2 regions of the Tuberibacillus sp. Marseille-P3662 genome follow, and region 1 is predicted to be linked to the other one. Evidence: a T-box and tRNA genes for the amino acid it is inferred to sense, from the RefSeq annotation. Region 1 holds a T-box; the other holds one or more tRNA genes.
The links. The T-box of region 1 lies ahead of B9Y89_RS10640 (valine--tRNA ligase). A T-box ahead of a tRNA ligase gene usually reads a tRNA of that ligase, here a tRNA-Val.
Positions count from the first base shown of each region.

Region 2: it has a tRNA-Val gene. The T-box ahead of B9Y89_RS10640 (valine--tRNA ligase) is inferred to sense a tRNA for this amino acid. The anticodon was not compared.

Region 1 covers NZ_FXBS01000006.1:425,238-441,695, reverse strand. Annotated here, with positions in the region: gene B9Y89_RS10645 (bifunctional folylpolyglutamate synthase/dihydrofolate synthase) at 1-1,050, opposite strand, end outside; gene B9Y89_RS10640 (valine--tRNA ligase) at 1,112-3,751, opposite strand; T-box leader at 3,813-4,036, opposite strand; gene B9Y89_RS10635 (hypothetical protein) at 4,168-4,365, shown strand; gene B9Y89_RS10630 (phosphotransferase) at 4,360-5,373, opposite strand; gene spoVID (stage VI sporulation protein D) at 5,463-6,548, opposite strand; gene hemL (glutamate-1-semialdehyde 2,1-aminomutase) at 6,665-7,948, opposite strand; gene hemB (porphobilinogen synthase) at 7,974-8,954, opposite strand; gene B9Y89_RS10610 (uroporphyrinogen-III synthase) at 8,938-9,720, opposite strand; gene hemC (hydroxymethylbilane synthase) at 9,710-10,645, opposite strand; gene B9Y89_RS10600 (cytochrome C assembly family protein) at 10,677-11,495, opposite strand; gene hemA (glutamyl-tRNA reductase) at 11,511-12,887, opposite strand; gene yihA (ribosome biogenesis GTP-binding protein YihA/YsxC) at 13,076-13,672, opposite strand; gene lon (endopeptidase La) at 13,669-15,993, opposite strand; gene lonB (ATP-dependent protease LonB) at 16,074-16,458, opposite strand, start outside.
Region 2 covers NZ_FXBS01000004.1:17,830-34,287, reverse strand. Annotated here, with positions in the region: gene B9Y89_RS03765 (BMQ_0737 family morphogenetic spore coat protein) at 1-1,029, shown strand, start outside; gene B9Y89_RS03760 (AAA family ATPase) at 1,183-2,142, shown strand; gene B9Y89_RS03755 (hypothetical protein) at 2,241-2,567, shown strand; gene B9Y89_RS03750 (hypothetical protein) at 2,624-2,818, shown strand; gene B9Y89_RS03745 (DUF421 domain-containing protein) at 2,826-3,509, opposite strand; gene B9Y89_RS03740 (GNAT family N-acetyltransferase) at 3,600-4,028, opposite strand; gene B9Y89_RS03735 (YjcG family protein) at 4,032-4,550, opposite strand; gene B9Y89_RS03730 (YtxH domain-containing protein) at 4,739-5,086, opposite strand; tRNA gene B9Y89_RS03725 (tRNA-Val) at 5,373-5,445, shown strand; gene B9Y89_RS03720 (hypothetical protein) at 5,595-6,026, shown strand; gene B9Y89_RS03715 (pyridoxamine 5'-phosphate oxidase family protein) at 6,026-6,577, shown strand; gene B9Y89_RS03710 (thiol-disulfide oxidoreductase DCC family protein) at 6,608-7,018, shown strand; gene B9Y89_RS03705 (CBO0543 family protein) at 7,130-7,597, opposite strand; gene B9Y89_RS03700 (SGNH/GDSL hydrolase family protein) at 7,887-9,017, shown strand; gene B9Y89_RS03695 (hypothetical protein) at 9,028-9,381, opposite strand; gene B9Y89_RS19475 (YjcZ family sporulation protein) at 9,490-9,852, opposite strand; gene B9Y89_RS03685 (flavin monoamine oxidase family protein) at 9,946-11,409, opposite strand; gene B9Y89_RS03680 (YjcZ family sporulation protein) at 11,562-11,735, opposite strand; gene B9Y89_RS03675 (DMT family transporter) at 11,932-12,858, shown strand; gene B9Y89_RS03670 (cation:proton antiporter) at 12,918-14,495, shown strand; gene B9Y89_RS03665 (CBO0543 family protein) at 14,778-15,359, shown strand; gene B9Y89_RS03660 (small acid-soluble spore protein P) at 15,369-15,539, shown strand; gene B9Y89_RS03655 (TerC family protein) at 15,611-16,408, opposite strand.

The DNA of each region.
Region 1 (16,458 bases):
GGGTTTGTCACTTAAAGAGGTATAGAGGACACGTACATTATAATCAGGATATTTTGTTTGTAACGTCGTAACCAAAGCCTGCATTCCTTCCGGATTATGAGCCCCATCTAAGATTGTAAGCGGTTGTCGAGACACAATTTCCATTCGGCCGGGCCATGATGCTTTGCGTAAACCAGCATATACATGTTCACGATCACATAAAATCGCATAAAACGTTTCTAAGTAATCAACAACCATCAGCGCTGCCGCAGCATTTTTTAATTGATGTGTTCCTATCATATTAATCGAGAGATGATCCATGACCTTCCTACCATAGCTGAAAGTAAAATCAACTTCCGGTTCGTTCTCATCCTCAGGAGTGACAGAGAAACGTTGATTTAACGCGTATAAGGGAGCATGATATTCCTTCGCTGTTTCAGTGATGATGTTAAGCGCTGGATCATCTGCAGTCGTGATCACCGCAACACCTGATTTAATAATTCCGGCTTTTTCCCGGGCAATACTTTCAAGAGTATTTCCTAAATAGGCCATATGATCTTGACCAACATTGGTGATGACTGTCGCAATTGGATGAATAACATTCGTCGAATCAAGACGACCGCCAAGGCCGACTTCATATAGCACTAGATCACAACGTCTGATCCTGCTAAAATAAACTAAACTGATTAATGTAATCACTTCAAATTCCGTCGGTTCGCCTAAATCCGTTGTCGAAATAAGATTTTGTACATACGGGAATACCTCGTTAGCGGCTGCAACCAAGTCTTGATCGGTAATATTGACCCCATTGATTGAAATTCGTTCATTGAATGTCGTTATATATGGTGAGATAAAGGCTCCAACATCATAGCCGGCTTCTCGATACATAGAACTAAGGAAGTTAACCACCGACCCTTTACCATTGGTCCCCCCTATATGAATGGCCTTAATACGCCTTTCTGGATTCCCTAACTGATTCAAGATCCATGTCATACGTTCTGTTCCTGGCTTAATGCCATGTGGTTTTAACTGATGAAGTGCTTCTAAAACATCATCTCGTGTCATAAACATTTACTCTAACCTCCAAATAAAAAGGCGACGGATTATCGACCGCCACCTTCATCCTTAATTTTTACTGCCTGAGTTCGGCAATACGCTCTTTGACTTTGTCTCGTTTTTCAAGGTAATCTTTTTCTTTTTGCCGTTCAGCATCAACAACGCTTTCAGGCGCTTTATTAACAAATCCTTCGTTATTCAATTTCTTTTGGACACGTTCCACTTCAGAGTTCAACCGCCTAAGTTCATCGTTCAATCGGTTTAATTCTTCATCAATGTCGATCAACCCTTCTAGCGGCAAATACAACTCTGCACCGGTGACAACCGCTGATACGGATTGTTCCGATGGTTCTAAATCCGGATTGACATCAAGGGTCTCTGGATGACAAAACCGCTCAATATAGGCCTGATTATTTTTGATAACTTGAGCAGCATCTTCGGAAGCGGGCTTGATTTGTAAAACAATGGGTTTACTTGGTGCGACGTCTTTTTCCGCCCTGATATTTCTAACATTTTTAATAATATTTTGTAGTAACTGCATGGCATGAACAGCCTGATTATTATGCCAAGATGGATTCGTTTCCGGCCAGCTTTGCCGCATGAGCGTCTCACCTTGATGTGGTAAGTGCTGCCAAATTTCTTCCGTCACAAACGGCATGATGGGATGAAGCAAACGTAATGTTTGGTCCAAGACATAACACAAGACGGACTTTGTCATTAATTTGGCGTTACGATCATCGCCATACAACGGCAATTTGGCCATCTCGATATACCAATCACAGAAATCATCCCAAATAAATGAATATAAGTGACGACCGGCTTCACCGAAATCATAACGGTCAAAGAATTTTGTTACCGTCTCAATAGTGTCATTCAAACGTGTCAAAATCCATTCATCAGCCACCGTTTTTTGACCAGAAAGATTAATATCACGAGCGGTAAAGTCACCTAAGTTCATGATCACAAACCGCGATGCATTCCAAATCTTGTTGGCAAAATTCCAGTTTGCTTCTACTTTCTCCCATTGGAAGCGTAAATCGTTCCCCGGGGTTGTCCCTGTCGCAAGCGTATAGCGCAGCGCGTCCGCACCATATTGATCAATTACATCCATGGGATCAATGCCATTGCCTAGCGACTTACTCATCTTACGGCCCTCAGCATCTCTAACTAGACCATGAAGCAACACATCAGCAAATGGCTTCGTTCCCGTGAATTCAACCGACTGAAAAATCATTCGTGCAACCCAGAAGAAAATAATGTCATAACCTGTGACAAGCGTATTTGTTGGGAAATAGCGCTGGTAATCTTCTGCTTGTTCATCAGGCCAACCTAATGTTGAGAATGGCCACAAAGCTGAGCTAAACCACGTGTCTAAAACGTCATCATCCTGTCGCCAATCATCTAGATTTTCAGGCGCCTCCATGCCAACATAAACCTCGCCGGTTTTTTTATGGTACCAAGCTGGAATCCGATGTCCCCACCATAGTTGACGGGAAATACACCAATCACGTATGTTTTCCATCCAATGCAGATAGGTATTTTCAAACCGCGGTGGAACGAAATTAACTTTATCGTCGTTTGATTGCAAATTGATGGCTTCATCAGCAATCGGCTGCATTTTAACGAACCACTGGGTTGATAAATACGGTTCAACAACCGCACCGCTTCGCTCAGAATGACCGACCGAATGCATATGTTCTTCGACCTCAGTTAAAACACCCTCTGACTGCAAATCTGCAACCAACTGGTTGCGGCATTCAAATCGGTTCATACCTTGGTACTTACCAGCATTATCATTCATGGTTCCTGATTCGTCCATAACTAAAATCCTTGACAAATCATGGCGGTTCCCCATCTCAAAATCGTTCGGGTCATGAGCCGGCGTGATTTTAACAGCGCCTGAGCCAAATGCCATCTCAACATAGCTATCTGAAACAATCGGAATCTCCCGTCCAACAATCGGTAAAACCGCTGTCTTTCCAATTAAATCTTGATAACGCTCGTCATCAGGGTGAACGGCAATCGCTGTATCCCCAAGCATTGTTTCCGGACGTGTTGTGGCAATTTCAATCGCCCCGGAGCCGTCAGTTAATGGATAACGCATATGATACAAGTGGCCTTGAATCTCTTTATATTCAACCTCAATGTCTGAGAGTGCGGTTTGTGTGGCCGGATCCCAGTTAATAATATATTCGCCGCGATAAATCAGGCCTTTTTCATATAAGTTGACAAAGACATGACGAACGGCCTCTGACAACCCTTGATCAAGTGTAAATCGCTCCCGTGAATAATCGAGAGATAAGCCAAGCTTGGCCCATTGTTCACGAATGAATGTCGCATATTCATCTTTCCAATTCCATGCCACTTCTAGGAAATTTTCGCGTCCTAGATCATAACGACTCTGACCTTCTTCTTTCAACTTTCCTTCAACCTTAGACTGTGTTGCGATACCGGCATGATCCATCCCTGGCAAATAGAGGGCATCATAGCCTTGCATTCTTTTAAAGCGAACCAATAAATCTTGCATCGTTGTGTCCCATGCATGACCAAGGTGTAATTTGCCTGTGACATTTGGAGGTGGAATCACAATCGTATACGGCGTCTTACTCTGATCATTATCGGCATTAAAATAATCATTTTGCTTCCAAGTCTCATACCACTTAGCTTCAGATTGCCCCGGATCATATTTCGTCGGCATTTCTTGCTGCTCTGCCATATCCTCACTCCTTCTATATGTTGCCAAAATTTTTAACCAAAATAAAAAAGCCTTCTTCTCCCTAAAGGACGAAGAACGCTCCGCGGTACCACCTTTTTTACGCACAAAATCATACGCCGGCTCTGACAGGTAACGGCGACACACCGGCTTATCCTACTTCAAAAAATTCGGAGAAGCTGCTCCAGGGCGACATTCGGGTAGCCTTGGTACCAAAGAAACCTTGCAGCAAGTGATTTCTCTCTCTGTTGGTTGGCTCGCCCTACTCTTCCCTTTCCAAGCATTTAGGAACCTTATTTGTAGACATATTTTACCCGTAATCGACCCAAACGTCAACTCCATCACTAGGAATTGTGCACATTTAGGCCATCCCAACCATAGGATACAATAAAACAGCTCTCCAAGGAGGCAGATAAATCATGTTTAACCGGTGGACGTTCAATAAATATCGACTGCCCCCATGGCTACGGAGGGTCAGAGACGGTTTGGAAACGATGATTTTGCCGATTGCCTGTTTTCAACTACTCAGAACCATTATGTTACCAACCACGTTTGATGTGATTTTATTAGCGATATTAGTCAGTCTATATATATGTTTCTTAAAGCGTTGGCTATAAATTGTCATTAGAGCCGGTTGCATCAGAGATATCATCCTTAACTAGTGTGGCTGCCCATGCATTCAGTCCCTCATAATGCTCCTTCGTAAAGTTCCATTGGTTAACAGCATCAATCTCCAATTGGTCATCGTCTCTACGGGTGTAATCGATCGTACGGGATACTAATGGTTCTGGAAATATGAGCATCGCTGACAATAAGTAGTAATCGGCTGTACTTAACGTATAATGCGCTTCATACAAGGTTAACCAGTGCTGATAGCTTTCAGCCTCCCCATTCACATAATATGGTAACCGGCGAAAGAAATACGCCAGATCAAAACAGGGGGATGCCCGGTACGCATCGTCAAAAATGGTTAAATAATCACTCTCCGGAGTGGATAAAACCCGGTTTGGCTGGAGCCGGCCGTGGCATATAACGGATAACTCACCTGAATCTCTATACTGCTGTTGCCATTCATTTAATTGTTGTCTCGCATCCTCCGAGACGGTCATCAAACGATGAAAGCTATTTAAATATTGTTGTTCAAAAGGAGACGGATACAATCGATGTTCTGAGCGATCGGCAAACTGCTCCATAAATTGTTCTATACGCGCCCACCTATTCCTTAATTGCTCCGCAACGATTCCTCCATCAGGCTGAGCACGTTTGGTATGACGGTGGAGTAACGCCGTCTGAGTGACGAGTCGTTTGACGCGTTCATGCTCATCGTCTAATAATTGATTCTTGATCCAGGGCATTAAATAAAACACAGCCCCTTCCGCTTCCACAACATAATCACCATATTTCGTACGAATAATTGGGATGAGCGATAGTGGCTGGGACTCAAGCTGGCTTATAATATTGGTGAACTGTTCTACGCGTTGTGAACTCATATCTGTTTTTTTTAATGCATACGTCCCTGATAGCGTATCAATTTTAAACAAACGATCATAGACCGTTAATGACAAAAGATTTAGCCCATATTGTTCAATGACTGTATTAAGCTGCGAATCAGATAGGCGTTCCAAGTTTTCACCCCCAAGTATCCATCGTTTTATTCGGTGAATAAGAAACGTGACCAAACTCGTTATGGTCACGTGCCGTTATTACTTATAGTCTAATTGTTAACAGGAATATAAAGCACTTGCCCGCCATTCAAGATATCTGTTTCCAATTCATTTTTTCTAAGGATGGCGGTAACTGGGACTTTATACCGTTCTGATATACTTTCCAATGATTCACCGTTTTGAACAATACACATTTTAACTTTTGAAAACTGTTCGTTCTCGTCATCTTGAGCTAACATTTTTGTCAAATAAAGTGCGTTATCACTATTTTGTGTGCTTACATAAGTACCGGCGGAATCCTGGTTATCAACATCATTAACTTCAGGAACTTCTGGGTTGGTACCCACTTCAATCGCCGGGCTCTCATACTGTTTAAATGGCGTCTCAGCAGGCGGTTCCGCTTCATAGACATCATCTTGGTCGACGCCGGGCCGTTCCGGTTCAGTTTGATAATCGAGTTCCGGTTGAACCTCTTCCTGAACCTCTTCCTGAACCTCTTCCTGAACCTCTTCCTCTCTCGGTATGACATCCACTTTCGGGGTATCGTCAATCTCTTCATCGTCATATTGACGATACGCCGAGTAGCTCACAGGCTCAAAATCAGTTTCAACCTCATCCGCATGATCAACTTCAGGTTGAGTCACTGCCTCTTGATCTTCAGATGCTTCCTCAGAATCAGACTTGGATGAAGGAACGGCTGCCTCACGATCAACAAGTCCAGAAATAGCAACATCCGCTTCCAGTTGGATACAATTATTCTCCTTTAATGTGTAATCAAACGTTTCTACTGAAACTAACACATCACCAACCTCATCGATTCTGTTAGCCGGAACTGTAATATCTACAGGAAAATGATGTTCAAACAAAGCCGTATCCACATCGGTCTCAGTAATACTGTCCATCGTTCGATAAGAACTTTGCTCTAAAGGATCAGAATTTGTTTCATAGGCCGTTTCATCAGGCTTATACTCGCCATTTAATCTTAAAGAGCCTTTAATTAAAACATATTGGTCATTTTCTTCTATCCTGATGTCCGGTTCGAGAGCAATGGACATAATTTCTTCAGCCTCTTGCCCATCTTGAAACCATATGGATTCATTAATGGAGAACTGCAATTGATTGGCGGTTTCAGACAAGATAGTTCACCCCTTCAACAGTTATCACTAATAAATCTATGCCGAAGATGAGGAATTATGAATAAAAGATTAAAAAGAAAACCTGCAGCTTAGCAACTGCAGGTTCTCCGTTTTTTTTATGAGAGTTTTGAAAAAGCCTGTTCAGCGGCCTCAATCGTCGTTTCAATATCCGCATCAGAATGAGCTTTTGATAGAAACAGACCTTCGAATTGAGACGGTGCGAGTGATATACCTTGTTCAATCATTGCATGAAAATAGGATTTAAACAGGTCAAGATCAGCACTTTTAGCACTATCAAAATCAACAACATCTTGGTTTGTGAAAAACACACCAAACATCGATCCCGCTTGATTAACCGTTAAAGGCACATCGTAGTGACGAGCAGCCTGCTTATAACCTTCAGCTAATCGGCTGGCTTTTTGCTTGAATTGATCATAATCATCTGGCGTCAATTGTTTAAGTGTTGTATAACCGGCTGCCATAGCTAGAGGGTTTCCGGAAAGCGTGCCCGATTGATAAATAGATCCACTCGGAGCCATTTGTTCCATAATGTCTTTTCTACCACCAAAGGCACCGACAGGCAGACCTCCACCGATCACTTTGCCGAAGCAAGTGATGTCCGGTGTGACCCCGAAATAACCTTGTGCACAGTTATAGCCTACACGAAAACCGGTCATCACTTCATCAAAAATTAGTAGGGAACCATTCGCTTCTGTTACATCGCGCAATCCCTCAAGAAATCCAGGCTGAGGCGGGACAACACCCATATTCCCGGCAACAGGTTCAACAATAACGGCCGCTAATTCATCGCCATATTGTTCAAATGCATAGCGTACACTTTCTAAGTCATTATACGGGACAGTGATCGTGTTACTAGCTATGCCTGAGGGAACGCCAGGACTATCAGGTAATCCAAGTGTGGCCACACCGGACCCTGCCTTGATGAGTAGTGAATCCCCATGTCCATGATAACAGCCAACAAATTTCAAAATTTTGTCCCGGCCGGTATAACCGCGTGCCAACCGCAAGGCACTCATCGTTGCTTCTGTTCCAGAATTGACCATTCTTACAATATCTACAGATGGTACCCGCTCTGTTATTAATTCCGCCAATTTCGTTTCCAAGATATGCGGGGACCCAAAGCTTGTCCCTTTTTCAGTCACATCTTTGAGGGTTTTCACAACTTCAGCATCAGCATGACCTAAAATCAATGGGCCCCAAGACAAAACATAATCCAAGTATTTATTCCCATCAATATCCCATATTTTCGATCCTTTGCCCTCCGTCATATAGATGGGCGTCATATCGACAGATTTATAAGCGCGTACGGGACTGTTCACACCACCTGGCATGACTTGTTTTGCTTTTGTAAATGCCTCTTCAGAACTAGATAGATTCATATCAACCTTAGCACCTCTTTCCATTTTATTGGGTTTCATTTAACCAACGGATCGCATCTTTAGCAAAATAAGTGATGATTAAATCAGCACCTGCGCGTTTCATACTGTAGAGCTTCTCAAGGACAGCTCCCTTTTCATCTAACCAACCATTCTGGGCCGCTGCTTTGATCATCGCATATTCACCGCTAACATTGTATGTCACTAATGGTAGATTAAACTGGTTTTTCAAATCTCTGATGATATCCAAATAAGGTAAGGCCGGTTTAACCATTAAAAAATCGGCTCCTTCCTCAACATCTGATGCTGCTTCGCGAAGCGCTTCAAGACGATTAGCCGGGTCCATTTGATAGGTTTTGCGATCACCAAACTGCGGTGTGCTGTCCGCAGCATCACGGAATGGACCATAGTAAGCAGAAGCATATTTCACGGCATAAGACATAATAGGCGTGTTTGTAAATCCGGCATCATCCAAGGCTTGGCGAATGACAGTGACAAAACCATCCATCATGTTGGATGGGGCAATGATGTCAGCACCCGCTTGGGCTTGAGATACAGCCGTTTGCGCGAGCAGTTCGAGACTATCATCATTAGCCACATCATTATCAAATATGACACCGCAATGACCATGGTCGGTATATTCACATAAGCACGTATCCGCAATCACCATAAGGTTCGGGTAATGCTGTTTGATATATTTCGTCGCTTCTTGGATAATCCCATGGTCATGATAGGCTCCAGAGCCGATAGCATCTTTGTGTTCAGGGACACCAAATAACATCAAAGCTGGGATACCAAGAGAATGAACCTCATCGAGTTCAGGTGCCAGCTGATCAATGGATAACTGATAGATTCCTGGCATGGAAGGAATCTCATCTTTCACCTGCTCACCTTCAACGACAAAAAGCGGATAAATCAAATCTTGCGCATTTAAAGTTGTCTCACGAACCATGTGTCTCATGGTTGTATTTTGGCGCAAGCGACGATGGCGATCAAACGTATTTTCCATAGTTACAAACCTCCTTATAATAAGCAGCGATGGCATCAATCATCGCTTCAGCAGTAAATGTTTCCGGCAAGATGCTGGGTGTTAAACCGTCTTCTTGAGCAGCAGCATAGGTTGTCTTACCAATACAAGCGATAACGGCTTGACCTTGAACTAAGGCAAGATCAGGACCAAGTAAATGGGTAAAAAAATGTACAGCTGAAGGGCTCGCAAAAGTCACAACATCAACCTGCCCATCCCTTAGGTAAGCCTCAATTTGTGCATCACTTTCCTCATTCATGACTGTATCGTAAAGGACAATCGATCGAACATGATGCCCCGCTTTCATAAGGCTCTCTTTCAAGGTCGTTCTCGCCAGATTACCCTGTGGTAATAAGACCCGACAGTAAGTGGTCAGCCTGGCAAAATAAGCGCCTAATGATACAGCATCATATTGATCCGGTATAAAATCGGGTGTTAAACCATAAGCTCGGATAGCCGCCGACGTTTTTGAACCGACGGCTGCTATTTTAACTTGTTTTAAATCTTGGACATGGATATGTTCAAAGAAAAAGCGGACACTATTGGTACTCGTAAAAACAATCCAATCATAAGCATCATGTAGACGAGGCTGTTCCTGCTTATCAAGCTGCCGTTTTTTGAACGTTAGAACAGGCATAACAATGGGTTGACCACCATATTGCTTAATACGCTCACTCATTTGAGCAGATTGATTTTGTTGACGGGTAATGAGGACCGTTTTACCCTGCAAAGGAAGATCAGGATTCATCTAATTCTTCTTTCACTCGATCAAGAATGTCTTTAGCGCCTAACGCTTTTAGTCGGTCAGCTAATTGAACCCCCATCTCTACAGGATGATCACCGGTGATTTCTTCCCTTAATACCGTACTTCCATCAGTCTCACCCACCATACCTGTCAATTTGAGCGTACTATCAGATAAGCGCTCACAATAGGCACCGATTGGGACTTGACAGCTGCCTTCCAATTCCTTCAAAAAGCTGCGTTCAGCCGCAACACGATGAGCCGTTTCCGGATCGTGAATAGATTCCAGTAAATGTTTCGTGTCCTCATCATCAGAACGGGCTTCAATCGCCAAAGCGCCTTGGCCAACAGCAGGAACTGAAATAGCATTAGGCAAGTATTCCGTGATAACATCATCGGACCAACCCATACGCTTAAGCCCAGCTGCAGCTAACACAATCGCATCAAAGTCTTCTTCCTCTAATTTTCGCAACCGGGTTTCAATATTACCCCGAACAGGTTTGATATGAAGATCGGGCCGCTTCGCTAGGATCTGAGCTCCGCGCCGTAAACTGCTTGTCCCGACAACAGCCCCTTCAGGTAAATCCATAAATGAGATATTCCCTTGCGAAATGAACGCATCACGGTCGTCCTCCCGTGTCGGTACACAAATAATATCTAGGCCTTCAGGAAGTTCAGAAGGTAAGTCTTTCATACTATGGACAGCAATATCAATATCTTTATTGTATAAGGCGTTTTCAATTTCCTTAACAAATAAACCTTTGCCACCGACCTTAGACAAAGTGACATCCAAAATCTTGTCACCCTTAGTGACGATTTTTTTGACATCGAATTCTAGATCGTCGGCATGCTTACTTAGTTGATCCATCACCCAATGGGTTTGTTGAAGCGCTAAGCGGCTTTTCCTTGATCCTAATTTTAAAAGCGTCATACTCATCCTCCGTTCTGTTCGTTCAGCATCTTTACCAAAGATGGAAATCGGTGAGTGTCTCTGATAAGAAAATATTGATTAATAATAGTAGAAATCCGATGGTATTCCAAAAAACAAGCGATCTGCCATGAACACCTTCCCCCATCTTCTTATACAAATAGAAACTATAAGTGCCCATCATAACAAAAGATAGAATAACTTTGGGATCATACCATGCAATATCAAGAGCAACATTGTAAGCACGCGTCATACCCAATATTAAACTAATTAATAATAGAGGAACACCGATGAGGTTACACCAAAACGACAATTGTTCAATCTTTGCCAGTGAATCAAACCGAACAAGCCGCTGATTCCACTTCTTATTCTTTAACATTTGATATTCAATTAAATACATCATTGACAAGATAAATGACAATGTAAACGCTGCATAGGCCAAAAAGGCAATCGTAATGTGGATCACAAGCAAATCCGACATCAAATGCTGTAGAAGGACTTGTGAAACATCATCTCTTGGTTTAAACAAGGTGATAGCCATGATCATAAAGGCAACGACATTAATAAAGAAAACGAAAAAGCTAATTCGCATAAATCGATTCACTAATAATGAAGCTGTCACAAGGATCCATGAAAGAAAAAACAAGCCGTCTAACGGTGTCAAAATAGGAAATTCGCCTGCTTTACCCATTTTCAACAAAAATATAGCGAATTGAAGCACCCAAACAATAGAAAGCAACCAGAAAGCCAATTGGTTAGCCTTCCGGTTGTGATACAAAAAATCTATGAAATAAGAACAAACGCTCATAGCGTAAATAATGATGGTCACATCATAAAGTGGACTAATTAACATTGACCGGACCCCTCTCTAGGAGGACATACCGTCTCCGGCAGCAGGGACGTAAACGTCAGAACGATATTGTCCCGTTTCAGTGCCGTGCTGGTCATTATGGTTGCGTTGACGTTCCTTTTGCTCAGCGACCTCTTCTTGAATATCAAACAGGTCAACAATAAGTTGTAACTGGGCATCGGCTGAACTCCCAGATATCTCTTTAGCTTTCTGAATCGGTTCACGTAAAAGTTGATTCACAATACTCTTCGTGTGCTTATTAAGAACTTTACGTTCGCGCTTGGATAAGTCAGGCATCTTCCGCTCAATGCTTTCCATCGTTTCCGATTGAATATCCATCGCTTTCTGGCGCATAGCAGCAATCACAGGAACAGCGTCAAGGGTATCCATCCATTGCTTAAAAGCGACTCGCTGTTCATCAATCAAGGTATCAATTTTTTCAGCTTCTGCTTTTCTTTGCTCCAAATTCGATGCGACAATATCCTGCAAATCATCAATATCATATAAAAAGACATCATCACAGTCATGAATAGCCGGATCAAGATCACGAGGAACAGCAATATCGACCATAAATAATGGGCGTCCCTTACGTTGCTTACTCACGCGCTCCATCATAGTTTGATCTACAATTGTATCTCGTGCTCCTGTCGAACTGATCACAATATCAACAGCTGCCAGTTTCTCTTCTAAGGTCGAAAAATCAACAGCCGTTCCTGAAAATCGATTAGCCAAGTCTTGCGCTCGATCATAGGTCCGATTCATGACCATCATCGCTTTTGTCCCCTGACTACTTAAATGCTCGGCCGTCAATTCACTCATTTCCCCGGCCCCCATGAGCAACACGCTTTTCTGATCAAGCGAACCAAAAATATGACGCGCCAACTCGACAGCCGCATAGCTGACAGAAACAGCATTATCATTAATCATCGTATGAGAATGAGCACGTTTAGCCACTGTTACCGCATCTTTAAAGAGCTGATTGAAAATCGTACCTGTGGCATTTGCTTCTTGAGCAGCAAAAAATCCGTCTCTGACCTGTCCTAAAATCTGTGTTTCACCCAAAATCATCGAATCAAGCCCGCAAGCAACACGGAACAAATGATCAACCGCATCATCATCTTCCTTGATAAACAAAACCGATTCAAGAGTCTCACGCTCCACCCCAAACCAATCCGCCAAGAAAGTTGTCGTGAAGTAGGAACTTGTCCGCAAACGATCCGTCACAACATACACTTCAGACCGATTACACGTTGACACAATAACCGTTTCAAAAATACTCTTGGTATCACGTAATTGCTCCAGAGCACGCGAAAGTTCAGCCGGATCAAAATCAAGCTGCTCTCGCATATCTATAGGGGCTGTCCGATGATTCACTCCCGCTACAAGAATGTGCATAATAGTCACTCCGTTTAGACGTTCACATAGTCAGTTCATTCTACCTCTATTATATCATGCTGACCATGGTTTCTATTAAATGAAATGTGAAAACTCGTTGAAAACAACGTTATATCCTTATTTAAAATAACAAAAATCGAGTTGCTAAGCAAAAGCATTTGCTTGTATCAGTCTTGTAATGAGTCCGGTCACTCAGCGTCCAAACCCGTATATTGGTTAATGGCACCCCAGAGCTCATCGATGCCATAACCGCTTTCGGCTGAAAAAGTGATAAAATCATCATTAATGTCCGGGTCAAGCTGTTCAAATGCTTCCTTTTTGTGTTTAGCAAATTTGCCCTTTTTAACTTTATCACTTTTTGTGGCGGCTATAATCGTCGGTAAACCAAAATGCTTAAGGTACTCATACATTTGCACATCACCTGCTGATGGAGGATGACGAAAATCAATAACTTGGACAACTGCTTTAAGATGAGGACTACCCGAGAAATATGTTTCTAACATATCCGCCCAAGCCTGTTTCTCCTTCTTGGATACTTTCGCATAACCGTATCCGGGAACGTCCACGAAGTAAAAGGCTTGATTAATTTTAAAATAATTTAAGGTCTGTGTTTTACCAGGTTTTTGCGACACTTTAACGAGCTTTTTCCGGTTAAGCAATTTATTAATCAATGATGACTTTCCCACGTTAGAACGGCCCGCCATTGCAATTTCAGGCAGGCCTTCCTCGGGGTATTGTGATGGTTTGACGGCGCTTTTAATAAATTCAGCATGTGTGATTTTCATTCAACATCACCTTTTAATGCATGCTTTATTACTTCATCAAGGTGAGATACCTTAATGAAATGCAAGTCATCCTTAATACTATCGGGAATGTCTTCAAGATCCTTATCATTATCTTTCGGGATAATAATCGTGGTCAGACCCGCGCGGTGAGCACTGAGCGCTTTTTCCTTTAACCCCCCAATTGGCAGGACGCGCCCTCTCAATGTCATTTCACCTGTCATACCGACTTCTTTTTTCACCGGCCGTTCTGTTAAGGCTGAAATGAGGGCCGTTGCCATCGTCACACCCGCTGATGGTCCATCTTTCGGAGTCGCGCCTTCAGGAACGTGAATATGAATATCATTTTTTTCATTAAAATTAGCAGGAACATTTAATTCACTAGCCCGTGAGCGAATGTAACTAAATGCCGCTTGGGCCGATTCTTTCATCACATCACCAAGTTTCCCAGTTAAAGTCAGCTTCCCTTTGCCAGGAGACAGGGAGACTTCGATCGATAAGGTATCGCCGCCAAAAGGCGTGTAGGCGAGACCCGTGGCCGCCCCAATTTGATCTTCGGTTTCTGCCAAACCGTAACGAAACAACGGTTTTCCCAATAACCGTTCAACGGCATTGACTGTGATTGTTAAACGTTGCTTTTCATTCGAGACAATTTGCTTCGTCGCTTTACGGCAAATCGATGCGATGGTCCGCTCCAAGTTACGCACACCTGCTTCTCGTGTATAACGACGAATGATATATTTGATAGCATCTTCACGAAATTGTAATTGACTCTTCTTCAGGCCATGATTTTCCAATTGGCGCGGAATTAAGTGCTCTTTAGCAATATGAGTCTTTTCAACTTCTGTATAGCCTGCAATGTTGATCAATTCCATCCGGTCGAGTAAAGGCCGGGGGATGGTTCCAACATTGTTTGCTGTCGTGATGAACATCACTTTACTTAAATCATAGGATTCTTCAATATAATGATCACTAAATGTACTGTTCTGTTCCGGATCAAGTACTTCCAGCATCGCTGAACCCGGATCACCACGAAAGTCACTGGCCATTTTATCAATTTCATCTAACAAAAACACCGGATTAATCGTTTCCGCTGTCTTCATCCCACGGATAATCCGTCCTGGCATAGCCCCAACATAGGTTCTGCGATGACCACGAATCTCTGCTTCATCTCTTACACCGCCTAACGAAGCACGGACAAAGTGGCGATTCATAGATCTAGCTATCGAGCGGGCTAAAGATGTTTTACCAACACCGGGTGGACCGACAAGACATAGGATAGGTCCTTGCAAACGCTCTGTTAACTTTCGCACTGATAAGTGTTCCAACACACGTTCCTTGACTTTTTCCAAGCCGTAGTGATCATCATTCAATATTTTTTCCGCCTGCCCAATATCTAAGCTATCTTCCGTTTCCGCTTCCCATGGGAGTTGCAGCAGCCAGTCTATGTAATTTCGAATCACGCCGGATTCCGCTGAACTTTGCGGCAGCTTTTCATAGCGATCAAGTTCCTTATAAGCCGCTTCTTTAACATTATCAGGCATCGGGGCATGATCAACGCTCGTCCTTAAATCAGCGACTTCACCTTCTTTGCCCTCTTTTTCACCCAATTCTTTTTGAATAGCTTTCATTTGTTCACGCAAATAATATTCTTTTTGCGTGCGTTCCATTGATTTCTTGACGCGCTGACCAATTTTATTCTCTATTCCTAGGACTTGTTTTTCGTTTGCCAACAAATCAATTAATTTGTTAAGACGCTCTGTAACGTCCACTGTGTCTAAAATCAACTGCTTGTCCTTAATCTTCAATGACAAATGCGATGTTATCACATCAGCCAATCGACCCGGCATATCAATATCTTCAACTGTTGCCAAGGTTTCTGGGGTCACTTTATTTGACAGCTTGATATATTCTTGAAACTGTTCAACAGCTTGGCGCATTAACGCTTGTTGCTCTGCTGTCGGTTCCACTTCAGCTTCCATTGGCTCAACTTCAACTTCAAAATAATCATCTTGGTCTGTATACGAAAGTACCTTTGCTCTTTGTTCACCTTCTACGAGAATCCTGATCGTCCCGTTGGGTAATTTTAGCATTTGCTTAACCATGGTAATGGTTCCCATTTCATGTATATCAGACGACTCCGGGTCTTCTGCCGCTATTTCCTTTTGTGCCGCTAAAAAAATTTTTTGATCACCCATCATGACCTTCTCTAGCGCTTCAACCGATTTCTCACGGCCAACATCAAGGTGTAAGACCACGGTCGGATAAATAATCATTCCTCGTAGAGGCATCAAAGGTATTGTCTTTTTCTGATCTTGAGTCACAGGGCCATAACACCTCCATTTTCAAGTATTCCGTTCAATTCTATCTTAAATGAATGTGGCTTGTCTAACTATAGGCAACCTTAAACGGATTCTCGCGATGATTGAAATTGACTCGCAGGTATACTGCTTTCATCCTCAGAAGAGGGTGCCAAAGCATGGGTCAGAACATCCGTTAGACGACTGGCAGCGATAATTTGAATACCTTCAATGTTTTGAAGGATGGCCTGCTGATTGTCTTCCGGAATAATCACCGTTTTTGCACCAGCATCCTTTGCAGCTTGAGCTTTGGCAACTACACCGCCAATCGGTTTTACTGCACCATGAATACTCAATTCACCCGTCATAGCAACAGTATTTTGAATAGGTCTATTTTTGATTGCCGAGTAGACAGCCGTGGCAATTGCTATCCCTGCTGACGGACCATCGACAGGGGCTCCTCCTGGAAAGTTCACATGTAAGTGATAT
Region 2 (16,458 bases), on a different contig from region 1:
GCCATTGAAAGAGCCATGGAGGATCCCGGGCGCCGGCCGTTAAGAATCGTTTGTCAAACACCGGAGACCCCACCTTTGTTTCCGTTGAATCAAAGTGATTCAACCCTTTGCGAGGATAATGGTTTCTTCTGTGAGCAAGTCGGTGAAAAGCGCGATGTAACCGTACCGATTAGCGGTGAATTTGTCGATGCCCAACTTGTCGATTTGTTGTTCAATACAGACGTAAAAATCGAAGTGGTGGATCGCTACGGCAAATGCGTCACAGAGGCTGTGTTGGATGCAGCAGCCCTTGAATCGTTCGTATTATGCTATCCAAACGGTACAGATCTTCTATGCCGGGTGTCGAAAATTTTCTGTCGCATTTCGTCCGGGACGTTGCTGCTCAATAGCCCATGCCCGCGCAGTTTCGAATTAGAAGTCACGTTCTGTGTTGATGTGCAAGTAGAAGCAGAAGTCAAACTGGAAGTGCTGGCGAAGTTCTGTTCACCGCGTAACAATGATCTTACTGCACCTGAAGGTATTGATCAGTGTCCACCGATTGAATTTCCGGAACAATGCCCAGACATTTTCCCACGGAAGAATTGTGACTGCCAAGCAAGCGGTGAAGCTTCCGGTTTCACGGGTGAAGATGCAACTGAACAAGGCGAGGTTGGTATTCTAGCAGATATCTGCCCGAATTGTAGTCTTGTTGATTCGACGTTCAGACTCACTTTTAACGACACCGATTCAAGCGATGGCCTACGGAATTTGCAATTCACAGCCGATAGCTTTGATGCCGACTCACTTGAATGTAGCGAATGCTACGGCGGTGACGGTCTGAAGGTCGTCGTAAGCGGTGAAGGTCGAACGAACGACGGTCGTCGTCTTGACTTTAATCTAGCCCTTGTTGATGGTCCTGCTGGTGATGAATATCAAGTCCAACTCATCAATGAAAGATATGGCGATGTTCTCTTTGATACAGGCATCGTAAATGTCAGAGAAGGCAATATTGATGTCGAAGACTGTGTCACTTTTCAGGATGTCAAATAAGCCACAACTGTAGTATGAATGAAGGAGAAGCGGGGACTCATGGTGAGTTCCCGTTTTTTGCTATAAGTCGTAGTGAAAAACAAACAGGCAACAAATGGGCGGCTGTTACATAAGCTGTTAGGAGAAAGGATTTCGTGTCAGGGGGCGTTTTGTTTGGATAAAGATCGAAAAACAGTTAGTTATTCGCAGCTGATTGATCGACAAAATTATTATAAGGAAAAATCATTACAGTTAGAGAAGGATCATATTTTCGCTGAGGAGAAGATTAAAGCATTGGAAGAACAACTCGAACGCCTGAAAGAAGACGGAACTGAGTATCACAAACTGAAACAAGACTACGATGCGCTCAAAAAAGCTTATGATGACGTGGTCGCTAAACATACACAGTCTGAACAAAAAATTGCTGAACTTCAAGCAGCGATGGAAAAACTCAATAACGGGCAGGAAGAACAGGCGGGCAGCTCGAATTCAGAAGCTTATCAAAAACGTGTTAAAGATTATGAACGGTTACTCGCGGAAGTGCAAAGAGATCTTAATGAGAAAGATGAAGAACTATCTGTCTATAAAAAAAGGTTAAATATCTTAGATAAACGGTTAAAGAATAATGGCGAGGCGGTGTTAAATCAAAAACCTGATTTGGAAAAAAATCCAAATAAGAAAGATGACTGTCTAGCAGTTGGTATTTTGGATTATGCGATGATTATGAATCAAAACCGATGTGTGATCCGGGGAGATTTTATTTTGCAAAATAACGGTACCCAATCTTTGGGAACCCCGTTTGTGTGTTTTCGTTTCACTCCAGGTGATGCGGCAGAATTAAAAGGGAGAATTTTAGGAGCAGAACATGTAGACCAAGGGCAAGTTGATACCCAGCAGCTCCAATGGACATTCCTGGAGAATGATTGGGCTCAGGAGGCTAGAGAACGCGGTGAAATATGGGTCCATCCGGTATCCCAGGTGTCCATAGCTGCCGGAGAAGAGTTGGCTGTCAGTGATTTTCAAGTTCCTGTCGAAACCAAGTACTATGATCATGTGGCCATTGAGGTCTTTGTCTATTTTCAAGAGTTAGATTACAAAATCAAAAGTACAAATCAAATATTGGTTAATCTTTAGTAGCTTTCTTCTTATCCTAGCACTTATAGGCGATGGACTATACAAAACCTAGTGCTTTCGCATACAGTGTCAAGAAACCATCTTTAGGAGGGAATAAGATGTCGGAGGAAAGAAAGCAACCTAAGACCATTCACGTTGATAAACTTATTATCAAAGCAGATGAGGTTCAATTATCTCCCGAGACGGAAGGTAAGCATTGGGAAGGCCCACAAGGCCCGCAGGTTCAACGTGATTTCTGGGGATTCCCTATTCGTCCAGTCGAATCTTCGGAAGAGGAAAAGGACCATCATGATCATGAGGGTCATGACGATCAGGAAAACTGGAAAGACGATCACAAAGATCACGACGAAGAGGATGATCAGGATCATGACGATCACGATGATGATCGTGAAGAACCGCGCCGGCCTTGGGGATCGTGGATTTAAAGAAAAAGAGCAACCCATGGGTTGCTCTCTATCATTAATCATATGAGGTGATTGATTTGGGGTATTTGCCACCTGTTCATGTTAAGCACTTTGAAGGTCAGCCAATGAAGTCAGTTAGGCATCGGACGCCAATGAAAGTGGAAAAAGCTCAGCCTGTCAAGGATCACCGTGATCAAGCCTCTTTGCATTTCCAAAAGCAGCGACTAAAACAGATGGATGAGAAGGGACAACGTGTCGATATTCGAATCTAGTGGATACTTAAGCGTTATCTAATTTTTGGACCAACAGTCCATCCTCTTGACTCCATTCTGCTAACATGACATCAGTGATGGCGTTAATTCCGCGCTGATTTAACTCATTGAGGAGCCACTGCTCATCTTGTCCCATTTGCAGCAAGTTTCGTTTAATGAGAACCCCATCATTAATTAGTAGCAGGGGGAGCCTTTTTGATTGACTGGGTAGGTTCATATCACTTCTAACAACATTCTGGTACATAGGTTTTTTTAGCACAGTCACTTTGCCATTGGGTTCGTAAATCGCGTATTCAATTTCCCGGAATGAAAAAACCTCCTTATCTCTTAACAATGTTTGCAGGCGATTGATGTCCATTCGGCGTTTTTTCATTTCTTTCCGGTCAACGACCCCGTTTTTGATAAGTAGAGATGGCTTACTTTCAAATAGGTTTCTGGTGATGTTAAATTTCATCGTAATGAGATCAATGGCAAGGATCAGTACAGCCCATAAAGCAACGGCAAATAAAATCCGCCAGATATCCACTTCAGAGTCGTAGACCGCATTTCCGACGAATTCCCCTAAGACGATGGCCGCAACGAAGTCAAAAGGGGTCGCCTCAGAGAGGGAGGTTCGGCCCATAATCTTCGTTGCGCCCAGAAGTGAAAAGTATCCGGCGATCAATTCAATTGTTAAACTAAGATATTCCATGAACCGTCACACCCCTTTAAAACTTAGGGTGGCTAAAAGCTCGGCCCAATATGCAAAAAACAGCCTAAGATCAGGCTGTTTGCTGCTTTTTTATAAAGATTTTGTCATCTGTACGTGAGGAATACCCGCGTCCATAAATTCATCAGAACAAACGTCATACCCCAACTGTTGATAGAACTTGATAGCGTGGTTCTGGGCGTTTAGTTTAAGGGTATGAAACCCCTGTTTTTTTGCGGACGATTCAATGGCGCACATGATGGCCTGTCCCACCTTATGTCCCCGGTAAGCCTTTAATACACAAATCCGTTCAACTTTGCCAACTTGATCAATGTGGCGAAGCCGTCCAGCACCGATGGGTTTGTCTTGTTCATAAGTGACAAAATGTGTCGAGTCGTCTTCAAATTCATCGATCTCAAGATCAGCGGGAACGTTTTGTTCATGCACAAACACTTCGTTCCGGACATTCAAAGCGTCATCATATTGTTTTTTAGATTCTACGATGATTACGGGCCTGTTCATCAATTACTTTCCTTTCTTTTGCAAATGAAACGTTTCATAGACAGTCCACGATTCATTGTCCAATTGATAAAGAAGTTGAAAGCGGTCGATCGTTTCTTTGTGATGGACATCCATCATTTTTAAGCTTTGCAGGATGTCAGCATGTTCCTCGTCAGAAAGATCCTGAGCAATTGTAATGTGTGGGACAAATTGATATTCACGATCATCCCCTAATTCGTTTTCATGCAGATTCTCTTGTAAACGCATCAAATTCGGATGCTCATCGATTTTGAAATAAATCACATTATTGACGGGATGAAAGGAGCTCACTTTTTTTACCTCAATATCAACGGGTTCGTGGTTATCAGCGATGCTGCGAAATTGTTTGATCATGAGGTCAATCTCGTCGTTTTCAAGCTCAAACGGCTCTTTAAGTGTGATATGCGGTGGCACATTGGAGTAATGGGGGTCATAGCGTTTTCGATAGGCGTTTGCTTTATCTTGTAATTCTTTTGATGGAAACATTGCAATTCCGTATCTCATAATTGGTTCCTCCTTATCGTAGTGCTTAGTGAAGCGGAAGGGCTTCTCTACGTATTATCATAATTTTTATTATATCATGTTCATGGTAAAAGTGATATAGGCATACCAGATTATGTCATCCGTGCTGTCGATTTTACTGTATAAAAAAGGGCTGGCCCATTTATTGCGGGCAGCCCTGTCAGAGATAACTATCTTAATTCAACGGGTTCCTGTTCCTTTGTCGTCGCGATTTCATCATCGTCATCGTCGACGGGAACTTCCTGATCAGTTTGATCGTCCTGATTAAATCGAGCTTTTAATTCTTTAGCTTTGTCACTGACTTTAGAAGATTGTTCAGAAACGGTTCTAGCAAAATCAGATGAACGGTTTTTGATGGCGACAGATTGGTCAGCAAGATCTCTGCGAACATCTTTACCTGGTTTTGGCGCTGTTAGAAAGGCGGTTGACGCTCCAACAATGCCGCCGATTAAGCCTCCAATTAAAAAATCCTTAACATTAAGGCTACTGTTATTCGTTTGATCATTTTGTTCTGTCATGATATACCTCCTTGGACTGTTATTCATATTATTACGAATTTGCTTACAACATTCAATCCCTTTTTAAAAAAAAATTAAATAATGGAATCGTAGGCACCTCTTATTTTAGGGATTACCCAATATTGATAGACTTATAAACATGAAAGATTTCATATTTCATATTTTATATTTGTATAAGCTAATGAATATGAACGACATTTTAATTTTACATTTTTATTGACGCATAGTTATTTATCTGGTATATTAATACTTGTCCTTAACAAAAAGATAAAGTTGAAGCAATTATGATCCGTTAGCTCAGTCGGGAGAGCGCATGCTTGACAGGCATGAGGTCACTGGTTCGAGCCCAGTACGGATCACTGTCACAACGCGGTTTCTCGCTTGGTCGAGGAACCGCGTTTTTACGTAATACAAATCTTTTTTTACAAAACAAGCGAAAGAGCTGTGTGATGTGCTAAAACATATTATAATAGAAATAAGATGTCACATGTGAAGGGGTGTCTCCGGGGTGAGTTTAAGAGGAAGTTATATTACATTATGGAAAAAATTTTCGCAGGGGACTTTAAGAACATACGTCCAAAATATGAGTTGTGATATTAATAGGCAATATTCACACGGATTGCAGGGATATTTCAAGTATATTAAATTAACTTTCCATGCTGTCTATGTATTTCTAGCGGCAATGATAACCATCATTTATGTATATAAGGAAAATTTCACGGGTTTAGCGTTTGGCTGGCTGTCCGCCATTCATTTAGAGCCTTCAGTTTGGTTACTGTTGTTATTTATTCTGTTCTTTGTCGGGCCATTTCTATATATCATCGTTCGTTTAAGGCAAATTTCTCGTATTTTTCTTCTGCAGTCGGTATTGGAAAATGCGCGTGAGGCCGGGCAATCATCTCATCTCAATCAGGACAATAGAGAAGAGAGGGGCAAATGATGAGTGGAGAACGAAGGCTGCAACAGCAGTTTGACAGTGAAGCAAAAGCCCTTGCTTTTTATGATAAGCAAATGCTAGATTATCTTAATGATGCGATGCAATCCTTTATCAAGAGGATTGGCATGGTATTTTTGGCAACCGCTGATGGTGAAGGACAAACAGATTGTTCTATTAAAACCGGTGCACCAGGATTTATAAAAATCGTCGATAAGCAGACCTTACTGTTTCCGGAATACAAAGGGAACGGGGTGATGGCGAGTCTAGGTAATTTGGTTGAAAATCCTCACTTAACGTTGTTGTTTATCGATTTTTTTCAACATCAAGTTGGCTTGCATGTGAATGGCTCAGCAGTCATCCTTTCAGAAGCAGACGCCTATCACTTACATCCGGAACTCCCGAATCATCAATCGATCACAACGTGGGTTAAGATTACCGTCGAGGAAGCCTACATTCATTGTTCGAAAAATATTCCGTTACTACAGCATGTTAGTCAGCCAAGTGGGACTAAATCTGGGGACTTTTTTCATGTAGCAAGGGATCATAAGGAATAACGTATAAGTATTAGTTTGGAGGGAGCGCTAATGTCTCAGAAGCCAACGCTAAAAGTTTTTTATGATGGCTGGTGCCCGATGTGTACGCGCGCCATGAGAGCGATGCGTAAGATGGATCGACTAGGGAACATTGAATTCATTTCCTTTCGAACTGAAGGTGTCATGGAAACGTATCAATTACACGGAATGGATGTTGAAGACCGGATCTATAGTATACGGAAACGAGATGGTCAAAGCTTTTCAGGGATTGCAACAATCTTGGAAATCACTAAGCGTATCCCGATCTATATTGCTTTGGTTCCGTTCATTTGGCTATCTATGAAAGTCGGACTTGGGCAAAAGTTGTACCGATTCATTGCGGATCGTCGGAGCATTGTTCCTGTAGGACAATGTGATGACGGACAGTGTCAAGTTCATTTTCAAGACAATCAAGATGATTAATCGATTTGCTCCAGACTAGAAAAATGCCCCCCGCTCTCAACCTCGAACTTTTCAAAATTATTCAATCGATTCATTTGTTGTGTTGGTTGCTTTCCATGATATGCCGTCGCATCATGGCTGCGATTGTCCTTTTGTCCATCGCCGAACGATACTGCCCAATGCACGCATGAAAAGTAAGCTTAGGGATACGCTTAAAAAGGTGGCCCATCCATTCCAACGGATATATTTAACAAGCCGGGTATATTTTTCGAAAATCATCTCTAAGATGGTCGTCGGCACAACCAGCATTAATAATTTTATGAACATTCCCTTGGATGTACGTGTCCATCGATTATAGATAACCCCCATCATTGGATAAAAGAGGCATTCGTAGATAAGTGATGTATGATATTTTCGAGAAATGCGAACCGGATAAGCGATCAACTTATTGGCCACAGCTAAGTTTCCCAACAAACTGCCCAATATTGATTGAGCGACATAAATGAACATCCATTCCAAAGTCCTCGGTTTTTTAACTGTAAAAGGGAATGAAATTAACCCTATAACTAATAGCCCTTTTAAAATTTTCCTGTCTGACATATTCTCACCGCCTGTTAATCATACCGATAGTATTTCCCTTAAAATAACAGACATGCAGGACTACAAATATTCTTTGGTTCGTTCGAAGGCCTACTGATACAAAAAACACACTAAGCAGCGCTGCTTAGTGTGTTTTCGGGGATCTTTTACTTAAAATAAAGGGGGTACATATATAGTATTTCGTTCCACTAAAGATTTTCTGGGTTATATGTCGATAATAATTTTTTATGGGGGTTGGTAACAGTAAGAATGCAAGGATGAAAAGGACGATTGATAAGGGATGAATGATGTGGTAAAAAGATTGGGCTTATTCGTTATTGGTTTTAGTCTCATTGTTGTCATTATACAAGTAGCGATTCCTTCAGCTGATGGACGTTTTGAACAAGCTGATGCGACGCCAGAAAAGCGGCCGTTCTTGATTGTTGCAGGACTTGATAGTTTAACCAACGGTGCTCTGACTCATAAAACAAAAAGCCGGTACTTGGATACATTAATCCCCCAAATGCATAAGACTTATGGGGACGGGGGACCAGGTTATGTCCCGTTTGACAGTATTTATTTTAAGCAGGATCATCATCAATTAAAGATGTCTCGGCGATTAAAGGAAATTAATGATTTAGAGCCGGGTCAATATCCTTCACAATATTCATTTGATTTAAAGGGACTGTATACGAATAAGGGGCGATCTGATTGGTTGCGTTTCGATCTCAAAAAGGACTGGACATACGGCCGTGTGTTCTATTTACAACAACCCGATGGCGGAAGCTTTAAAATAGGGTATCGTCATCAGAAGTTCATTCAGGTCGATACAGGCGGATCATTAAGTTTAAAAACCATTGAACTGCCTAAGCATGTTCAGGATCGTCAAGTGGTCATCCGGCATATATCTGGCAAAGTGACCCTTTTTGGCGGGATATTTTTAAAAAATGGCGGGGTAGCCGTTAGTCGCATCGGACAAGGGGGGGATTTGTTACGCTGGCATGCTCAATTGAACAATGCCTTTATGAAACAATGGCTTCAGCAGCTCAAGCCTGATTTGCTGATTTTTAACGGCGGGACAAACGATAGGTACAGAAGCTCAGTGGGTGAATTTAGACGCCACTTGAGGCACTATCTCAAGCCATTTGAAGCAAGCAAATGTCAGATTCTTATCAATGCACCCAATGCCGTCAAGTATAAACAAAAGCGATTATTAAATTTTATTCATTCGATGAAAGCCTATGCAAAACAGCATAATGATGCATTCATATCTAATCAAAAGGTCCTCGGGAATACATTTCAGGAGGCACAACAAGCGGGGTATATGGGAGACTGGGTTCATCCCAATCACCGTGGTACAAAAAAAATCGGGAATCAATTGTTTTTCTATATAAGAGAACATGTTTTACCCTCCTACAAAAAAGAACACGCCGGCTTCTAGCCGGCATGTTCTAGGCTGGGGACTGATTGATGCGGTCTGTCCGGAGGAGCCATCGATGCATGATATACTCCATTAATCCTAGGAAGGCAGCCCCGTACAATGCTCCATAAATATCAATTGCCGCATAGGGTAGAAAGAAACCTGATGCGTAGACAATCACAACGGCGGTAATGTAATCTGCAATAAGCGATCGCCAAAACGTATGATCACTCAACATCGACCTTTCCATAAAAACACCTACGATGGCTAGAACAATACTAACAATAATGGGTTGATAAATACTGTTATAATCTAAATTTTCAAGATATAAATCAGCTAGAATCAATGTAACTGAAAACCAAACCAATTTTAGAACAAGATTCATTTTTCCACCTCCTATTATTAAGATAGCTTGTCCAGCTGAAATCGGACCTATCCGTCCGCCATATGTAATAGGAGACTCGGAAGGGATCCGGTCTCCTACAATGTGTTATTAACAAACGTAAGCTGTACCGACAATGATTAAAAGGATGAAAAGAACGACAATTAATGCAAATGTGTTCCCTCCACCGCCATAGTTGCCGCAATGAGATTTGGCTCCGCACGACATGTTTGCAGTATATGGGGCATTAGCACCGTGCATCGGATTGCCTCCAAACTCAGCGTTAGCTCCGTACATTGGATTGCCACCGAATCCAGCATTGGCTCCATACATTGGATTGCCACCGAATCCAGCGTTAGCTCCATGCATTGGATTGCCACCGAATCCTGCGTTAGCTCCGTACATTGGATTACCACCAAAACCTGCGTTTGCGCCAAATGATTCATTAGCTCCGTGTCTATATGGTCCTACCATGTTGACTCACACTCCCTTTAGTCAAGTTACATTACATCATATGACTAGATATCTAAGTGTGTATGGGTGAATATCCTGACAGCTACTATTTTTTTAATACATTGTCTCTCCTGAGTTGATTTCAATGGCAGCACGAATTCCAGACTGTATCGCGCCTTCAATCCAGCCATGATAATCTGATGTATGTTCTCCGGCGAAATGAATGTGATTTTCCCGTGCAGATAGATGTGGCCCTAATTCTGATCGTTGATTAGGTTTAAAAAAAGTAAAACCACCTCCGGAATACGGGTGATTGCCCCAATTTTGCACCACGCCATTGACAAAGCTTTCATATACTTGATCACCGTGAACCTCTGCTAAAATCTTCAAAGCTTGAATGATTTGTTCATGTTCAGAAAGACTAGCCCATGGGGTACTGTCGTCTTCCCAAGTATAACTCGCGATAACAACGCCTGAACCGTTTGATCCAAGGTCATGACTTGGATAGATGGTGAAGCGCGTTGGAAGATCGGTGACCATTTTTCCACCATAGATACCGTCTTTCTCCCAAAAGCGTTGATTGAATTCAATACCGATTTTCGTCGAGGGTACATAATGCAGACTATGGATCGCGGTGCGTTTTTTGTAAGATAGCACGTCTATAGGATCGAATTGCACAAATTTAAGGATGGAAAATGGAAGGGTCATGACAACTTTGTCAGCAGAAAAGTGTTCAAGATATCCAGATTGTGTGTTTTGAGCGGCAATCGTCATACGGCCGGCGTTTTGACTGATCTTTTTGACACAGTGATTGAAATATAGACTGTCTTTAAGCTGCGGATAAAATGAAGCAGGGAGACGCTCATTTCCCCCGGTGATTTCATAAAACTGTGTGTCAGGATTAAAAACGGTCGTAAACAATTCGAATAAAATTTCAATAAAAGATAATTCCGGAAATCCATCAACGGCAAGAAGCTGTTCAATCATTTCAATGGCGGCCGGAGATAAGCTCCTTCCGTATGGATTGTAGCGAAAATAGTTCGCAAACGAGTATTGGTCAAAGGCTGTTTTCATGTGATGACGGAGATGGGGAGGGGTTTGCCTGAACTGTGTTAAAAACGGTTGGACAGCATATTCTACAAGTTCTGAAGCAGTTATTCCTTGTTCATGGTTTGCTACAGGATAGCCCAATAAGCTGGGATTCTGTTCGTAATTTTTCCAACGTGTTTTGACACCATTGACATATATCAGATCATTGGCTGTGGCGTTGATAAAGCGGTTAATGGGGAGGTTGAACTTTTGGATATATTCCCAAACTAACCTATGGTCGATTGGAATGCGCATAGCCCCTGCTTCCATATAAAGACCATCCGAGAACGGGGCATACTTAGTCATGACGCGTCCGCCGATTCGATCTGATGCTTCAAGCAGAGTGACACGATGCCCGGCTTCCTTTAATAATGAAGCTGAAACCAGTCCTGACATACCTGCACCAACGATGATAACGTCTTTGGGTTTCGGCGTCTTCGGTAAACCATTCCTTATGATTGATCGCTCGTCCTGCCGGTATTGAGTCATTTTTGAAAATGCTGGTTCCAAATCCTATCCCCTCCGGTTTTTAATCAATTCCATTTCACTGTATTAACTTAATTGGGGGATTATGACTGTATTTTGCGTTTTTTACCAAAAAACGAGGCTGTTCCGAAAGTTGGAACAGCCTTACTAAATATTTATTGAACGTAAGTGACACCAACAATGATGAGTAAGATGAACAGAACGACGATAATGGCAAAACCGCCACCAGCGCCTCCGCCGCCGTGGCATCCACCACCGCAGCTGCTACCACCGTAGCCGCCACCACCGTAGCCGCCAAATCCAGATCCGTAACCGCCAAAGTAACCCATAATCAGAAACACTCCTTTTTAATGGTTTCAATGACATCTTATGTGTGTGATCGACATTTGCATCGACACATGTTACGGGTTCGGGCAAATTCAGCAGGAGCCCGTCTAATCAGGCATCATTCAGATTTCGGATTCAATTATGTTAAAATAGTCAAATAATAGGGAAAGGGGATTTTAATGGTATGGGAGGATAGTCATGGATAGGAAAAAGGCCTATGTATTGGCCATAACAGGTGCGGCGTGTTGGGGTTTAATTGGTTTGTTTGTTCAGCCTTTATATGCCTACGGTCTATCGGCTTGGAATGTGGTGGCTATTCGGGTTATCAGCTCAGGTTTGTTAATGATTGTTTATTTAGGTGCATTTAACCCAAGGTTATTAAAAATCCGTTGGCAGGATAGTTTTTTCTTTGTTGGAACAGGTATTTTAAGTATTGTCTTTTTCAACTGGTGCTACTTTACGGTGATTGATCAAGTGTCATTATCACTGGCAGTGACCTTGTTGTATACGGGGCCGATGTTTGTCACAGTGATGTCCTATCTTTTATTTAAAGAAAGGCTTAGCAAGATGAAAATCATCGCCTTACTGGTGACATTGATTGGCTGTGGGTTTGTTGTCGGTCTATTTCCCAGTTTAAAAGTTAATATGTCATGGTCAGCTGTACTGATTGGTTTAGCATCGGGTTTCTGTTATGCATTGTATAGTATTTTTGGCAAGTATATGGGCGAACGGTATTCGACATTGACAATCACAACTTACTCTTTTGTCTTTGCCAGTCTGTTCATGGTTCCTACAGGCGGTCTATGGCAAAAACTTGATGTTGTTTTAACTGGAGACGTGATGTTATTAAGTTTGGGTTTAGCTCTGATACCGACGTGTCTGGCTTATATTCTTTATACATACGGTCTCTCATTGATTGAATCAAGCCGGGCGTCGATTTTAGCTACTATTGAACCTGTTGTCGCAATCATTATTGGTGTGCTCGTCTTCAGGAATCATTTAAGCTACTGGCAAGGAGCCGGTATGCTCTGTATTTTAGTCGCTATTCTTATGACAACAGGTTTATATAGAAGGAAGAAGAATGATGCAGGAACGACTTCATCCGTTGGAACGCTAAAAGGATAAGAAAGGTCGGTTTCGGCAATCATGAATCTTAGTGAATCAACAATGGATAGGATGATGGCATGCACGCATTTAACGAAGTTTTTATCCAAATTATTCTACTACTGAGTATGGCTATTGGCGTAACAGCAATCGCTAAATACTTTGATCTGCCTTATACGATCGCGCTTGTGATTGCCGGACTCGCTCTAGGAATGGTTCACATCGAGCCTTTGGAAAAAGTTTATGATTTTGTTAACACCTCTTCAGTTTTTCAAGTCATTATTATTTCGATTTTTTTACCGGTTATTTTAGGTGAAGCGACGATTAAAATGCCTTTTAGACATCTTAATGATAACCGCAAGCCGATTCTATTCCTTGCCTTTGGCGGCACATTCCTGTCTTACATCATTGTTGGTGCTTTAATGTACTTGGTGCTTGATTTGCCCTTACAGGTGGCGTTTGTTTTCGGTGCTTTAATGGCGGCAACAGATCCGATTAGCGTGATTTCTATTTTTCAGACAAAAGGCGTTAATCGTAAATTAACGACCATCTTAGAAGGAGAGTCGTTGTTTAACGATGGTATTGCCGTCGTATTATTTAAAATTTCTTCTATCTATTTATTGGAATACATAGCCATGGGATGGGCTGGTCTTGGTGAAGGCATCTTAATGTTTTTGCAATTTGCGATTGGCGGCTTCCTTATTGGTGCTTTAGCTGGGTTTGTTTTTTCTCATTTAACAAGATTGTTTGATGATTATCCTTTGGAGATTGTCTTCTCGTTTATTATGTTCTTCGGTATCTACTTCACGGCTGAGCACTTTCAACTTAGCGGTGTGATTGCGGTCGCGGTTTCCGGTATTATTTACGGTTCTTATGGAACCAAAGTGGGTATGACCCCATTAACTAAAATGAGTATTAAAAACTTCTGGGACGTTATTGCACTGATTGCTAACTCCATCATCTTCTTTATGGTTGGGTTACAAATTAACAGAATTTCTTTTAACTTCTCTCAAGATTGGTTTTTAATTGTCGGTGCTATTTTGATTGTGCTTGTGACTCGTTGTATCGCTGTCTATCTAAGCTTAAGCTTTGTGAAGGTGCCGCTTAAATGGAAGCATGTTGTGAATTGGGGCGGTTTGCGAGGAAGTCTTTCTGTCGCTTTGGCGCTCAGTTTGCCGGCTGATTTTATCATGAAAGATGAAATTATTATTTTAACCTTTAGTGTTGTCGTTTTTTCCTTAGTTGTTCAAACCTTAACATTGGATCCGCTGATTAAATGGCTCCGTGTCGTAAAGCCGTCACAGGGGGTCGAAGATTATGATAATGCGATTGCTCATATTCATCGGATTGATAAAGCCAAGGAAAAATTAGAGGAGATGCGGGCGGCTTCATTCGTCGCAGGCGATGTCTATAATGATCTCAAAGAGCAATACCAAAACGAACTGGATGCCTACCATGAAGAACTGAGTCGACTGTATGACGCTTACCCCGAGATTGAGGCCGAGCAAATACATGACGCCCGCAGGCAACTATATTATGAAGAGCATGATGCTGTTAATGAATTGATTAATAGAGACATCATTAATAATAAAATTGGTGATAAACATAAACGGACCATCATTGAAAAAGTAGAAGAAATCGATTCAAAGGATGAATAGTGAACACAGTGCTCCTTGCTTTAATCAGGGAGCACTTTCTTTGCGAAATTTAACATAAGGATTAAAGTTAAAAATAACAAAATTCAACAGTCACCGTTTAGAGAGGGTTGTTTCGTTATTTCTCAGGAAATATTTTGCCATGTCGAGTCGAATGATGACTATTGAGTCTGTAAGAATCTATCTTTGTTTAAGGGATGTTTATAGGGGGTTGAAGTATATCTGATTCATTGACGAGTGAAACTAATAGCAAATAGTGGCTTTGCGTGATGAGGTGTTAATAAGATGGAACCGATTATTAACAAAGGTGCTGTCCAGTTTGTTGATCGATATTATCAAAGGTTTCATCAACTGCAAGCAGATATGCTTGATTACTGGATCGATCATACGCTGTTTCATTGGGATTTCTGGATTTCAGTCATATTGACGATTTTTCCTTGGATTGTTTGGTTCTGGGTATGTGATAAACAGAATTTCGGACGAATTTTATTTGCCGGATGTTTGGTCATCATAATCGCTTCCTATATGGACTTTCTGGGAACGGCATTGGGTCTATGGTACTATGCAGGTAAAGCCTTACCGACCATTCCTGCTTATGTTCCTTGGGATATTTCTTTGATCCCAATATTCGTTATGTTGCTTCTACAATTCAAACCCCATCTCAATCCTTGGCTAAAAGGTGTGTTTTTTGGCGTTGTAAGTGGTGTGGTAGCTGAGGTAATTTTTAAGTTGCTTGGCTTTTATGTATCCAAGGGTTGGCACATGTGGTACTCGGTTCCGATTTATGTTTTAATCTATTTAATAGCTCACTGGATGGCTGAAAAGTGCCGATTTGGTCCCATTGGTAAGAAGAAGCGGGACGAATGATGATGATTCATAAACCTTGACTTAACCGCAAAGACTAATTTGCAACAAGGAAAGGAGGTTAAGGTTTTGGCACACAAAAAGCATCCCGAACGCAAGGGCCATCAACCTGAACCGCTTAGTGGTTCAAAAAAAGTCAAGAATCATAACCATTCGCGTAACAACCATGGTGAAGGCAGTTAAATCATCCAATTAAAGCGAGTCCAACAAAGGGACTCGCTTTCTTAGCTATCATCTTATACACTGGAGATTACCTAAGGTTCTGAACGGTTTGAAGACGATGGGGTGTCTTCGCCTTGGTCAGGTGACTTTCTTCCTGACAAAAACCATCCGCCAACCGCAATTACGATTAGAACACCCCAGAAGGTTAGTTTCCAAGCTGTACTGTGTACGAAATGTTCATTTAATACGCCGATGCTCGGATGTGCGAGTGTAATAACAGCTAGTTTGACACCGACCCATGCAACGATCATGTAAGCGGTTGTTTCTAGACCGGGACGTTTGTCAAGAAGTCTCACAAACCAATTCGCTGCGAACTTAATTAAAATAAGTCCTGCTACTGTTGCAGCCACGATAATTGCAAATTGTCCACCATCCATACCACCAAACCGTGGCAGTGGAGTTGGTGGCAATGTGACAGCAAGGGCGACAGCTGCCAGAATGGAGTCAATAGCAAAAGCAATGTCCGCTATGCCAATTTTGGCTACTGTTGTCCAAAAACCGGCTCCTTTTTTATTTTCATTATCTTCTTCGTGTTCTTTTTCTGAACTAAAGAAGTTACCATAAACATGTTTGCCGCCTAAGTAAATAAGATATGCTGCACCGATGGCCTGAACTTGCCAAATATCTGTCAAAAATGATATAAGAAAAATGGAGATGAATCGGAAAACAAACGCCATGTAGATGCCATAGTCAATGGCGTGTTTTTTTTGTTTGTCCGGTAAGTGTTTTGCTATGATCGCTAGAACGAGGGCATTGTCAGCTGATAGGATCCCCTCTAAACCGATTAATATTAACAAAGTCCAACCATATTCAAGCCAAATTGAGTCCATATCGATACTCCCTTCATCAGACGTAGTTTGTACATAAAAAAATACCTTTA